DNA from 3 places in the Photobacterium sp. NCIMB 13483 genome. Region 3 is predicted to be linked to each of the others. Evidence: predicted binding sites of a transcription regulator. Region 3 holds the regulator's gene; each other region holds the start of a gene.

The links. The regulator CRP, encoded in region 3, controls carbon source genes, mostly activating them, when cyclic AMP is high. The targets are predictions, from matches to a motif close to TGTGANNNNNNTCACA.
Region 1: a site for CRP is predicted at 2,492-2,507, ahead of rppH (RNA pyrophosphohydrolase). Genes of this name have one in related genera too.
Region 2: a site for CRP is predicted at 1,943-1,958, ahead of dinG (ATP-dependent DNA helicase DinG). Genes of this name have one in related genera too.

The regions. Positions count from the first base shown of each region.
Region 1 covers NZ_PYLV01000018.1:1,153-5,449, reverse strand. Annotated here, with positions in the region: gene ptsP (phosphoenolpyruvate--protein phosphotransferase) at 1-1,773, opposite strand, end outside; gene rppH (RNA pyrophosphohydrolase) at 1,818-2,339, opposite strand; gene mutH (DNA mismatch repair endonuclease MutH) at 3,070-3,750, shown strand; gene C9I86_RS13795 (sigma-54 dependent transcriptional regulator) at 3,774-4,297, opposite strand, start outside.
Region 2 covers NZ_PYLV01000001.1:127,444-131,740, reverse strand. Annotated here, with positions in the region: gene C9I86_RS00650 (DUF2057 domain-containing protein) at 1-379, opposite strand, end outside; gene C9I86_RS00645 (porin) at 533-1,516, opposite strand; gene dinG (ATP-dependent DNA helicase DinG) at 2,050-4,134, shown strand; gene C9I86_RS00635 (TSUP family transporter) at 4,164-4,297, shown strand, end outside.
Region 3 covers NZ_PYLV01000006.1:145,831-150,127, forward strand. Annotated here, with positions in the region: gene astD (succinylglutamate-semialdehyde dehydrogenase) at 1-294, shown strand, start outside; gene C9I86_RS07445 (DUF1338 domain-containing protein) at 335-1,129, shown strand; gene C9I86_RS07450 (hypothetical protein) at 1,180-1,374, opposite strand; gene crp (cAMP-activated global transcriptional regulator CRP) at 1,554-2,186, opposite strand; gene C9I86_RS07460 (OsmC family protein) at 2,569-2,973, shown strand; gene C9I86_RS07465 (phosphoribulokinase) at 3,075-3,944, opposite strand; gene C9I86_RS07470 (YheU family protein) at 4,096-4,297, opposite strand, start outside.

The DNA of each region.
Region 1 (4,297 bases), on a different contig from region 3:
ATGCAGCTGTTGTCCTGCCGCTAATGCCGTTTGAGCGACATCGGTATATGCTCGTTCAATTATGGCTTTAGCATCATCGAGTTCATTTATCCCCGAAATCATCGGCAATAAAATATCTAAATTAGTCAGCCCAATACTGGCTCGCAGCATGGCACGTACTTGAATCATAAATATTTCAGGATGATCAAGCGTAAACCGAATGCCACGCCAACCAAGAAACGGGTTATCTTCTTCAATGGATAAATAAGGTAATGGTTTATCGCCACCAATATCTAATGTTCGCATCACCACGGGTTGATCGGGGTAAGTGTGCAAAATTGCACGATACTGGTTAATTTGTTCTTCTTCGGAAGGAAAACTGCGTTGTAGCAAAAACGGCACTTCAGTGCGGTATAAACCCACCCCATCAATGCCTTTGTTTAATGCTAAATGTGAATCAGCACTTAATCCGGCATTAATATGTACCATGATCCGCTGCTGATCTTTGGTTACTGCATGTTGCTGTTGATTGCATTCAACGATCTTTTCAAGCTCATCATCTTCACGCAATAAACGACGATACTCAGCCAACACATGCCGATTAGGATTAACCAGTAAATCGCCACGATAACCATCAACCACCACCAAATTGTTGTGTACAGTTTGAGGTGTAAAATCGACTCCCATGATGGTCGGAATACCTAATGCTCGCGATAAAATGGCGGCATGAGAGTTAGCCGCGCCTTCTTGAGCAACCACTGCTGCTAGTTTTCCAGCAGGTACAGTGGCTAACATTGCCGCCGTTAATTCACGAGTCAACAAGACAATCGGTTCATCCCATTGTTGTTCATTAGGTTTATCATCACATAAAAAATATAATAGCCGTTGTCCTAACTCACGAATATCACGCGCGCGCTCTTTAAGGTAAAGATCTTTCATGTTAGCAAAACGGTTTGAATATGTTTCAACCACTTGCCGTACAGCCCATTCGGCTTGATCCCCTCCAGCTATATGATGTTTAAGATCCTTACGTAACAAAGGATCATTAAGCAGGTGACTAAATAAGTCAAAAATGGCGAGAGTTTCTTTTTGTAAGTCGCTATCAAACCGCTTTCGCAACCGTCGAAATTCTTTACCCGCAGAATCTATCGCAATGGTTAAGCGTTCTTGTTCAGCATGGCAGTCTAAACATGATGCTGGCGCCACATGCTCTAATAATGGCTGTGTGTCATCCCACCATGCTTTGGCAATCGCGACCCCAGTTGATGCAGCTGATCCCGTGAGGTGTAATCGGTGGCCTTTTTCAAACCACATCCCTTGTGCTTTCGCATGCGCTAAAATACCCGCCAACTGAGCTGCTAGCGTAACTAAAAAAGACTCTTCACTTTCGGTAAATTCACGTTGCTCGCGCTGCTGGACAACAATAACGCCGAGAACTTGGCGTTGATGAATAATGGGAGTACCAAAAAAGGATCGAAAAGATTCCTCTCCGATCCCTGGTAAATGTTTAAAGCGGGGATGTACTCGAGCATCTGCAACATTTAATGGCTCAGCTCGTTGACCCACTAATCCTACTAATCCTTGATCAAAGCGTAAGCTAATGCGTCGTCGAGATTTATTCAATCCCTGTGTCGCCATCAGGGTATAAACCTGACGCTGATGATCGGCAATGTACACCGAACAACAATCGGTTTTCATTACCAAAGTAGTATTGGAAACTAATTGATCCAATGCATCAATCAATGTGTGGGTGCTGACAACCTTGTCAACAATTTCTCTTAGCTGTGTCAGCATAACGAGCCTTTAATTGTTCCCTGTGAGCCAATAACCTCGACTTGCTAATTACGTTTTTTAATGCGCTTAAATTTACGTTCTTTCCATTCTTTAAATGGCATTGCAACAGCTGCAAACTCCTTTAATGCTCGACGATATACGTCACGCTTAAAAGAGACAACTTGCCTTACTGGGTACCAATAACTTACCCAGCGCCAACCATCAAACTCAGGTGTTACACCACGCTGCATATTGACCTTGGACTCATCGCATTCCAAACTCAGCAAAAACCACTTTTGCTTTTGACCGATACAAACAGGTTTTGAATCCCACCGCACAAGACGCTTCGGTAATTTATAACGTAACCAGTGTCGGCTTGACGCAATTATCCTGACATCTTTTTTGGTTAATCCTACTTCTTCATACAATTCACGGTACATAGCTTGCTCAGGGGTTTCACCTTCATCAATGCCACCTTGCGGAAATTGCCAAGAATGTTGTCCATATCGTCGAGCCCAAAATACCTGGCCATGGCCATTGCAGATAACGATCCCTACATTAGGGCGGTATCCATCGCCATCAATCACTGGACGACCTCAAGTATAAATATCTATTAATAGTGATTTTTTCATAGTAGACGTGATCGGTAAACAAACATTCATCAATATCGCCGAGTTTTACACAATAAAAACCAGATTCTGGATAACTTTGCACACTGATTACTTTACAGACAGCCAAATGAGACATGTCCCACATTTATTCACTCTTTCTGTGGATAGATTTGTGCAGAAACCTAAAAAAAGCCGATTTTAGTAACAAACGACACCTTAGTCACGCATCACTATAATTGAATTAATTTTTATTTTTATTATTAAAAACATCAATATAAAACCAATTCACCGCTATAATAAAATAAAATAAAGACAACTTTCACATCACCAAAAAACGATCGGTTAAATATCAACCAATAATGACGTTACCCACAATTACCGCCTCCTCACTGTGAACAACACCGCATCATAATGGTTATTTTTACAACTTATTACTGTATAAATACTCAGTTATACTATTATGAAATATTTTCAAAAAAAAAGCTGTGGATATCTTTTTATTTTAAACTTCGTATTAAATAACATCGACCTGTCATCAAAGATAAAAGCCTCAACCCCTGCTACAACGCCTATTCAGCAGCAATGATCAACCACAATCAACATTCACTACCAATGATCAACACCGATCCTCATCCACCAACCCATACGAATATGATAGTATTAATTGCGATAAAAAATTGAATATAACTGACTATCACGACACTTTATGAATATAAAAATCATCCGTTCAACGCCAAAAACAGAAGCTGAATTACTCAATCGAGCCCAACAATTGGCTGGCATGACTCTTGGTGAATTAGCCGCAATCGCGGGCATCATTCCCCCTCCGGATCTTAAACGTGATAAAGGTTGGGTTGGTCAATTATTAGAATGGCACCTCGGTGCAACGGCGGGCAGTAAACCGGTTCCCGATTTTATTGAGCTCGGCATAGAACTAAAAACCATACCGATCAGTTATCAGGGGAAGCCACTTGAGACAACGTTTGTTTGTGTTGCCCCTTTGATTGGAGTGCAAGGCTTACAATGGCACAGCAGTCATATCAGACAAAAACTGGCACGGGTATTGTGGGTCCCCGTCGAAGGAGAGCGGGATATTCCACTTGAAGATCGCCATGTTGGTTCAGCATTACTGTGGAGTCCGAGTGCCGAAGAAGAAGCACAACTACAGCAAGATTGGGAAGAGTTAATGGATATGATCGTGTTAGGGCAAGTAGAAACCATCACCGCCCGTCATGGTGAAGTACTGCAATTACGCCCAAAAGCCGCCAACAGTAAAGTCCTCACCGAAGCTTATGGCGCAAATGGTCAACCGATTAAAACCTTACCGCGTGGCTTCTACTTAAAAAAACAATTTACCGCGCAATTGCTGCAACGGCATTTTATTTAGTCATATTGATTCCAATAGATTAATCAGGCGTGACTTTGACGAAAACACCGCGGTGGTGGAATTAATTGATGCTTATTTAATAAACGATACATCGTCGCACGTGAGACACCAAGTTCACGTGCCGCTGCTGATATCTGCCCTTTATTATTTTCTAATACGGTTAATAATGCATTTCGCTCAGATTCTTCACGCACTTTTTTTAAACTTAATTTATCGTCAATTACGCGAGGAATATCTAACTGATCCGCTTCAATGCATTTATTTTCCGCAAGCAATACTGCCCGCTTTATTTGGCAAATAAGCTCCTGCACATTACCCGGCCATGGATATTGTAATAACATCGCTTGCGCCTGTTCAGATAAGTATTTAGCGACGCTGTTATATTGACGTGCATATTTTAATAATAAAAACTCAGCCAAGAAAATAATATCATCACTGCGCTCACGTAGCGGCGGCACAGTAATAGAAACGACATTTAAGCGGAAATATAACTCACGTCGTAACGTCGCTAATGTCACCAGATTATCAAGCGAGTGATGTGTTACTG
Region 2 (4,297 bases), on a different contig from region 3:
CAACCAATGGCTTTGTTACACCATTTTCAAGGGCTAATTGCCATGTTGCACCACGTTCAAAAAAAGCTTTTGCTTGTGATTCAGTTGTTAGTCGAGGCAATGTTATCTCAGCATTCCTATCAACTAAATCAATATCAAACAAATACGGACGAGTGGTATAAATAGTTGTCTTTGAACCACGCTTAACCTCACCATCAAAACGTACCACAATTTGATGCTTACCGTCGGTTAATTCAACGCTCTCAACCTCACTCCAGCCTTGACCTTTCACTTCTTTACCATCAACGGCTAATAACTTCACTTTATCCGCCACCGTCAATGTTGCAGCTTGTGCCGTTACTGAAAACAATGCCATTAATAGCCATAGATTTTTTTTCATGTATTAATCCTTAATATTTTTATTGGCTGATTATTGTTATCACTACTATCTGTTGTCAGCGCGATAACAATAACCACCCTCTGCTTAACAAAACAAAAAGTAGCAAAAAGCCGCCAAGGAGGCGGCTTCATCTATCATTACATCGCAGCCAAATTAGAATTTAACTTCTAGACCAACAACGTAACCGAAATCTTCTAGCTCATCTTTCTTATCGTCAGAGTAACCTAGTTCAAGGTATGCACGTACATTGCTGTGCAATTGTTGAGTTACGTTTGCGTACACATTGTTGATTACGTTACCGTTATCAACTTTATCTTCGCCACGAACATAGCCAAGTGCCAATGTTGTTTTATCGATAGTGTAAGAACCGTTGATTTCGTATAGATCAATATTCTTATTTGTTACTTTAGTATCAGCGGCTTGGTACTTAACTTGACCAAAAGATGCTGCTAGGTTAATTGCACCCATTGCGTATTCAGCTTCAAGGTTGTAACCACTGATATCTTCACCCGCTTTACCTGGGATGATGATTGGTGTGCCATTATCATTACCAAGAGTGAAACCTTCTGCACTGATGCGTTTACCGTCGTAACCATATACACGAACATCTAGACCGCCAGTACGGAAGCCAACGCGACCATCGGTAATTGTAGTGCTGTGGTCAGTATCCATTTCATGAGAAACCGCAGTATAGAAAGTACCGTTGTCGTAAACGTACTTAGCAACACGGTCGCCTTCAGTTTGTGCAAAGTCAATTTGGCCAGCACCTAACTCGTAGTCTTTACCGATACCTGAATCATCCGAAACTAGAAGTTGACGACCAATAGTTATTGTTCCGAATTCACCAGAGAAACCAGTCCATAGCTCGTAGTTCTGTAGATCGCGGCTTTCGTATTTAAACGCAGTACCAGAAACAACATTCAGATTGTCAGAAACAGCAACTGTTGCATGAAGAACTAAATCACCATCATCAATACGAATAGTTGAATCAGCATTCTTTTCAAAACCATCGAAAAGTTGTACTTCAGCTGCGCCAGAAAGATCAACTTTAACGCCATTTGCATCGTAAAGGTTGATGCCAGCATTCGCAGAACCAGCTGCAGTTAGAACTGCTAGCGCTAATAGAGTTTTTTTCATGATATGTCCACTGCCTTTCTTATTGTTGTAAATCTCAGTCCTGAGATTCCCTGTCCTTATATTCCCCTGTCATGAGTTCTATTTTTAAAACAAAACACTAAAACACAAGAGAAGTAATTTATGGCTCACATCCTGACAGAAGTTCAATATTTTTGTCAAATAATCTAAATTAAATATAAAAAAACATAAAACACATCACAAAAACAAATAGTTACGGAAAATAGATTCGATATTAATCACAAAAAAATAGGTAAAAAAATGCAATTAACATTAAATTAATACCTATGAACAGCGGTGTTTTACATAACTAATCAACCTAAAAACACAAAAAAAACAGCATAAAACACTGTGCTAAATTCAAATGAGCAGCATTTAAATTTACTAGCAGAAAGTGCCTATAACGCAAATGTAATAGAAGTAAAAAATCGTGAGCGATCCCTCACTTTAAAATATAAATAGCGTAATTTTTGTTACCGCTCACATTTAGTGCTTCATGCTATAATGGTTTTCCCGGCCCTTATGAAGTTTCAACCATGCTGCACAACACCATAAAAAGCGACATCAAACAGTGTTACATCAACCTTGGTCATCAACTCGATAACTTTATTCCTCGTCGTGCACAAAACTATTTAGTTGCAGAAATAGCGAAAACACTCGCAGGTGAATACCATAAAAAGAATCGAGTTCTCGTTGCAGAAGCAGGGACGGGTATTGGTAAATCTCTGGCCTATTTAATTGGCGGGATCCCTTTTGCATTGTTCAATAATAAAAAACTGTTGATTTCAACGGCAACCGTCGCCCTTCAAGAGCAATTAATTACCAAAGATTTACCGTTGTTTAATCAAATTTTCCCACGAGAATTTAGCTTTATTCTTGCCAAAGGACGTCAACGCTATTGTTGTAACCACAAATTAGAAGCAAGTTGCTCAACCGATAGCGAATTACAACTGGGAATGTGGGAAGAAAAACCAAAAAAATCCGATCTTGATTTACTTAAACGGATGCTAAAAGCTACTGAACAAAACAAATGGGATGGTGATCGTGATAGCTGGCCGACAACGATTCCAGACAAAGTATGGCAACAAATTATGGCGGATAAACACAGCTGCCATGCAGGAATGCCTAAACACCGTAGCTGCCCTTTTGCTAAAGCACGAGAACATCTAGATAAAGCAGATGTTATTGTGGCAAACCATGCCTTATTAATGGCTGATATTGAATTAGGCGGTGGTGTGATTTTACCTGAGCCGGAACAGACCATTTATGTGATTGATGAAGCACACCATTTACCACAAGTCGCGCGTGACTTTTCATCTGCCGCATCCAGTCTCAAAGGGGCTGCTACATGGCTTGAAAAACTCAATCAAATTGTGGCTAAATTTGCTGAGCTGGCCGACTACCAAAAAGCAAACCGATTCCAAAACGCAATTCAAGACAGCGTGCAGCATTTAGTACCGACTTTAAATCAAATCGCCAACACTATTGATTCAAGCAAATTCAATAAAGATGGTGTCTATCGCTTTGAGCATGGTGAATTACCCGCATGGCTCGAAGAAGAAGCGAAAGGTTGTAAAGATGCCAGTAAGAAAGCATTACAATCATTAGGTAAAATTCAAGATCTTATCGCTGAACGTACCAAGGAAAATGTCATTATTCCACGTTTAGGTGAGCAAGCACTTACTGAGATCGGTTTTTACCTTCAACGCCTTGAAAATTTAGAAAAAGTTTGGTCTTTAATGGCACAACCCAACCATAAAAAAGGCGCACCACTTGCACGTTGGATAGAAAAAAGTCCTGAACGTGAGAATGATTACATCATTGAAGTATCACCATTAGAAGTCGGCTATCGTCTTGATCAACTGTTATGGAGCCGTGCTGCGGGCGCTATTTTGGTGTCGGCAACATTACGTGCATTAAATCAATTTAGCTTCTTTTGTCGTCAAGCGGGAATCTCTGATGCAGAAGCAGAAGGCACGCGTTTTCTTGCACTTGCATCACCGTTTGATTATCAAAACAACGCTCGGTTAGTTATTCCAGCGCTAAAACTTGAGCCACAAGCAGAACAATTTACCGATCTACTGATAGAAGTATTGCCTGAATACCTTGAAGGTGAAACCGCAAGCTTAGTATTATTTTCATCTTACTGGCAAATGAACAAAGTCGCCGATGCCTTGCGACCATTAGCCAAGAAAAACAAGTGGCAATTACTGGTTCAAGGTGAAGAATCACGTAACGAAACGCTAAAAAAACATAAAGACAATTGTAAAAATGGCATCCCTAGCATTTTATTTGGCACTGGAAGCTTCTCAGAAGGTCTTGATTTACCGGGGAATTTATTAGAAAACCTAATTATAACTAAAATTCCATTTGCCGTACCAACATCACCAGTAGAAGAAGCACATGCAGAATACATTGAAAGTAAAGGCGGTAACCCTTTCTTACAAATTTCTGTTCCAGAAGCGAGTAAAAAGTTAATTCAATCAGTAGGTCGCCTGCTGCGAAAAGAACGCGATTCTGGTAGAGTGGTTATTTTAGATCGTCGTATTATTAATCGTCGTTATGGAAAGGCATTACTTGATTCTTTGCCTCCATTTAAGCGCGTAATTGAATACAACTAATCATCTTAGCCATAATAAAAAGCATTTAAATGATTGATATGATTGAACCAGGTACATTAGCGATACTTGGCGTTGTTGCATTAGCAGCAGGATTTATTGATGCAGTAGCAGGCGGTGGCGGCATGCTTACCGTTCCTGCTCTATTGTCCCTTGGTCTTCCCCC
Region 3 (4,297 bases):
CAAGCGGTAGTCAGTGCCAATCAAACTCGCTATGGCTTAGCGGCAGGGCTCATTTCAACCGATGAGCAACAATGGCTCTATTTTATTGAACATATTCGTGCTGGTATTGTGAATCGAAACCGACCCTTAACAGGAGCGAGTGGTGATGCACCTTTTGGTGGCCCTGGCGCATCAGGAAATCTTCGCCCAAGCGCTTATTATGCTGCGGACTATTGTGCTTATCCTATGGCGTCTGTTGAAGGGGATGATGTGCAATTACCGGCTCAATTAGCGCCAGGAGTATGCTTGAGCTAAGGTTTAATGAGTGATAATGCTTTCAATAGGCAGGCTGATTATGGAATCTATTACCCAACTTTTTGATGGTTTATGGCACGATTATAGTCACCGCTTATGCCCTTCAGCGGTGCAAATACAGCAGTTGTTAACCGAGGACACAGCATTACTTAATGATCATATTGCATTGCGCAGCTTTGGGTTACCGAAGTGTGGCTTAGCCGTACTGGCTGCGCCATTTATTGCTTTGGGTTACCAACCGCAAGCAAAATATCATTTTAGTGCCAAAAAGCTGTATGCCGAATCCTTTATTCATGCAAACCCGGTGTTGCCAAAAGTCTTTATTAGCGAATTACAATTAGCGGGGTGCTCGGCTGAATTACAACATACGATACGAGCCTTGCTTGATCAGGTTGATGATGATTATTTTCGCCAACCTGATTTTATTTATCGTGGCCGTCCATGGCAACTTGACTTTGCGACCTATCAATTTTTAGCGGCTGAAAGTGAATATGCAGCGTGGGTTGCGGCACACGGTTTTGGCGCTAACCATTTTACGGTGAGTATTAATCAATTAGAACAGTTCTCTAATCTTGAAGAGGTTAATCATTTATTGCGCCATAACCAGTTTGTTATTAATCAAGCGGGCGGGGAGATAAAAGGTAATGCTGAGGTGATGTTGGAACAATCAGCAACCATGGCTGACAAGGTGGGGGTCAGTTTTCGAGACGGTATTCATAACATCCCTGGTGGATTTTATGAATTTGCAAAACGCCATCCCCAAGCGAATGGTGAGTTATATTCAGGGTTTGTGGTTGCTTCGGCGAATAAAATTTTTGAAAGTACAGATCGTTAATTGTAAGCCAAATAAACAGTGCTTAGCGCATAAGCACTGTTGTTGAAGGGTTAGTTATCCAGTGGTGAAGCCCAAACACCTGATTCATCTGCAGGGCAGCGACGTAATCCGGTTTGTTGTTCGAGATAACAGCGACTATCACTAAACCCTGTCATTTCAATGGTTGTTGGCTGACTAGTTAAGATCCCAGGTACCGTGGTGTAACTGTTAACTGAAAAGCGTTCAATATCCATATTGACCATCATCGATTTAAAATCCATTTGTGAGCAAAATGTAGCATAAATAGATGTTATTACAAGTTAAAATTTAACACTAATGCCTGAGTGTTCAATGATTGTTTTACGGTGATCATCTGGGGAGTGATAAAAAAAAACCGCAGGCATAAGCTGCGGTTTCATCGGTGATTTTGGTATGACTAAAATAATTAGCGTGTACCGTAAACCACAATAGTCTTGCCATGAGCAGAAATAAGATTTTGCTCTTCTAGCATTTTAAGAATACGGCCGACTGTTTCGCGAGAACAACCTACGATCTGACCAATTTCTTGACGAGTGATCTTAATTTGCATGCCATCAGGGTGTGTCATTGCATCAGGTTGTTTTGCAAGATTCAGTAATGTCTGTGCAATACGACCTGTAACATCAAGGAACGCAAGATCACCCACTTTTTGACTTGTCACTTGTAGACGACATGCCATTTGAGCAGATAGACGCATTAGAATATCTGGGTTAACTTGAATTAATTGACGGAATTTTTTAAATGAAATTTCTGCAACTTCACAAGGGCTTTTTGCGCGAACCCAAGCTGTACGTTCTTGGTCTTCTTCGAACAAGCCGAGTTCACCAATAAAGTCGCCCTGGTTTAGGTAAGAAAGGATCATCTCCTTACCTTCTTCATCCTTGATTAATACAGCAACAGAACCCTTCACGATGTAGTACAAAGTCTCTGCTTTTTCACCTGCGTGAATTAACGTGCTCTTTGATGGATATTTGTGAATGTGACAATGGGAAAGAAACCACTCTAAAGTTGGATCTGTTTGCGGTTTACCTGGAACCATATTACTAACTTCCTCTGCATATGTTGCCCAACAATATGTTCTGTAAAGATAACTCGACAAAACTGTGCGTTGGCAGGGTTATTCACTCAGCTGATGGGCTGCGAGCTAACTTAAACTGGTTTAGAGTGTATCCTTTTTTTGGGGCTTTTTCTTGATATTGATCTCGATGACCCGCTCATTTATGAGAGATAAGTGTGCACATGATCACATCGTTGTGACTTAGTTACCAAAAGCACCGTTTCAAAGTGATTTTGCTCTCCAATTCTAGCAATAGAAATATGCAACACAATTAGCATCAAACAAAATAAATAACGTTTACATCGATGGAATTATCAACAAAAATAAGATCAAATTTTAAATAATATAGCTCAAGGATATAAAAATGCAGTCACGTGTAAAATGGGTAGAAAACATGACGTTTGTTGGCCAATCAGCATCGGGCCATAGCGTCGTTTTAGATGGTAACGGTGGTGAAAAAGGGCCAAGTCCAATGGAGTTGGTATTAATGGCTGCCGGGGGATGTAGCTCTGTGGATGTTGTTAGTGGTTTACAAGATTTACAACAGCAGATCACGGCTTGTGAAGTGAATATCTTCGCCGAACGTCGTGAACAAGCGCCACGAATTTTCACTCATGCCAATTTACACTTTGTTGTTACTGGCCATGATTTAAATGATGCACTAGTGAGTAAGATGGTGGCTGACTCGCTTGAAAAATATTGCTCAGTTTGTTTGATGCTAGGTAAAGGTGTTGAAATGAGTCACAGCTATGAGATTGTTGTGGCGTAACTCGATGACGATGACGGTTGCTGATATCAGTAACCGTTTATCAACGAGTAGTGAGAGCTACGTCTGATACTTACTTCTGAGTATCATACAAGAAATAATGCTTACGCTATTTTTCCATTTTCAATGAGTTGTTCAAGCAACGGTCGCATAATCAGTTCCATCGCAAAACTCATTTTCCCACCAGGAACCACAAGGGTATTGTGGCGTGACATAAATGAGCCTTGAATCATCGCCAATAAATGTGGAAAGTCGACATTTTTTAAGCCACGAAACCGGATCACGACAAAGCTTTCATCTAAACTTGGAATACCTTTCGCACTGACAGGGTTTGACGTATCAACGGTAGGGACTCGTTGAAAATTAATATGGGTGCGAGAAAATTGGGGTGTGATGTAATTAAGATAGTCATCCATTGAGCGCACAATTGATTCCATCACCGCTTCTCTTGAATGACCGCGGTCGCGAGTGTCGCGAATGATCTTTTGAATCCACTCTAAGTTTACAATGGGCACCATCCCAATCAGTAAATCAACATGCTGAGCGACATTGGTTTCACCATCAACCACACCGCCATGTAGCCCTTCATAAAATAACACATCAGTATTTTCAGCTAACTGTTGCCAAGGCGTGAAAGTACCCGGCATTTGATTATAAGGTACGGCTTCATCAAAGGTATGTAAGTAACGCCGAAACTTGCCACTGCCGTCTTGAGCATATTGCTCGAAAAAGTGGGCTAACTGTTCAAAGTCATTGGCTTCTGCACCGAAATAGCTGATATGACGACCTTGTTCTTTGGCTTTACGAATCTCACAATCCATCTCTGGGCGAGTAAAACGATGAAAACTATCGCCTTCTAACCATGCGGCGTTGATGTCCATCATATTAAACATTTTGCGGAAGGCTTCAGAGGTGGTGGTCGTACCCGCGCCTGATGAACCAGTGACAGCAATAATAGGGTGTTTTACCGACATAACTCACCTTGTTGTTGTGATTAGCACAGGTTTAATAACAAATAATGGTCAGCGATAAATGTTACTACATGTTTGCTAAAATGTCGGTATTAAGTGATAAAAATGCAACTGATACCAAGTTTTAATGGTTATCGCTACAATAATGTAGTGATTACATTTGATTGCGGAGCTTAATATCTACTGATTCATGCAATTCAGAGAAAACAATTACAGCATCACCAGATTGTAATTGGCGTCGTACATAAGCCACTTTATCACTGAGGCTGATTTCAACTTCGCCATAATCAGTGCCTTCTCGTAAAATAAATTGTTCGATAAGGTTAGTGAGTGTTTCTGGTGCGATGTCTTGCCAA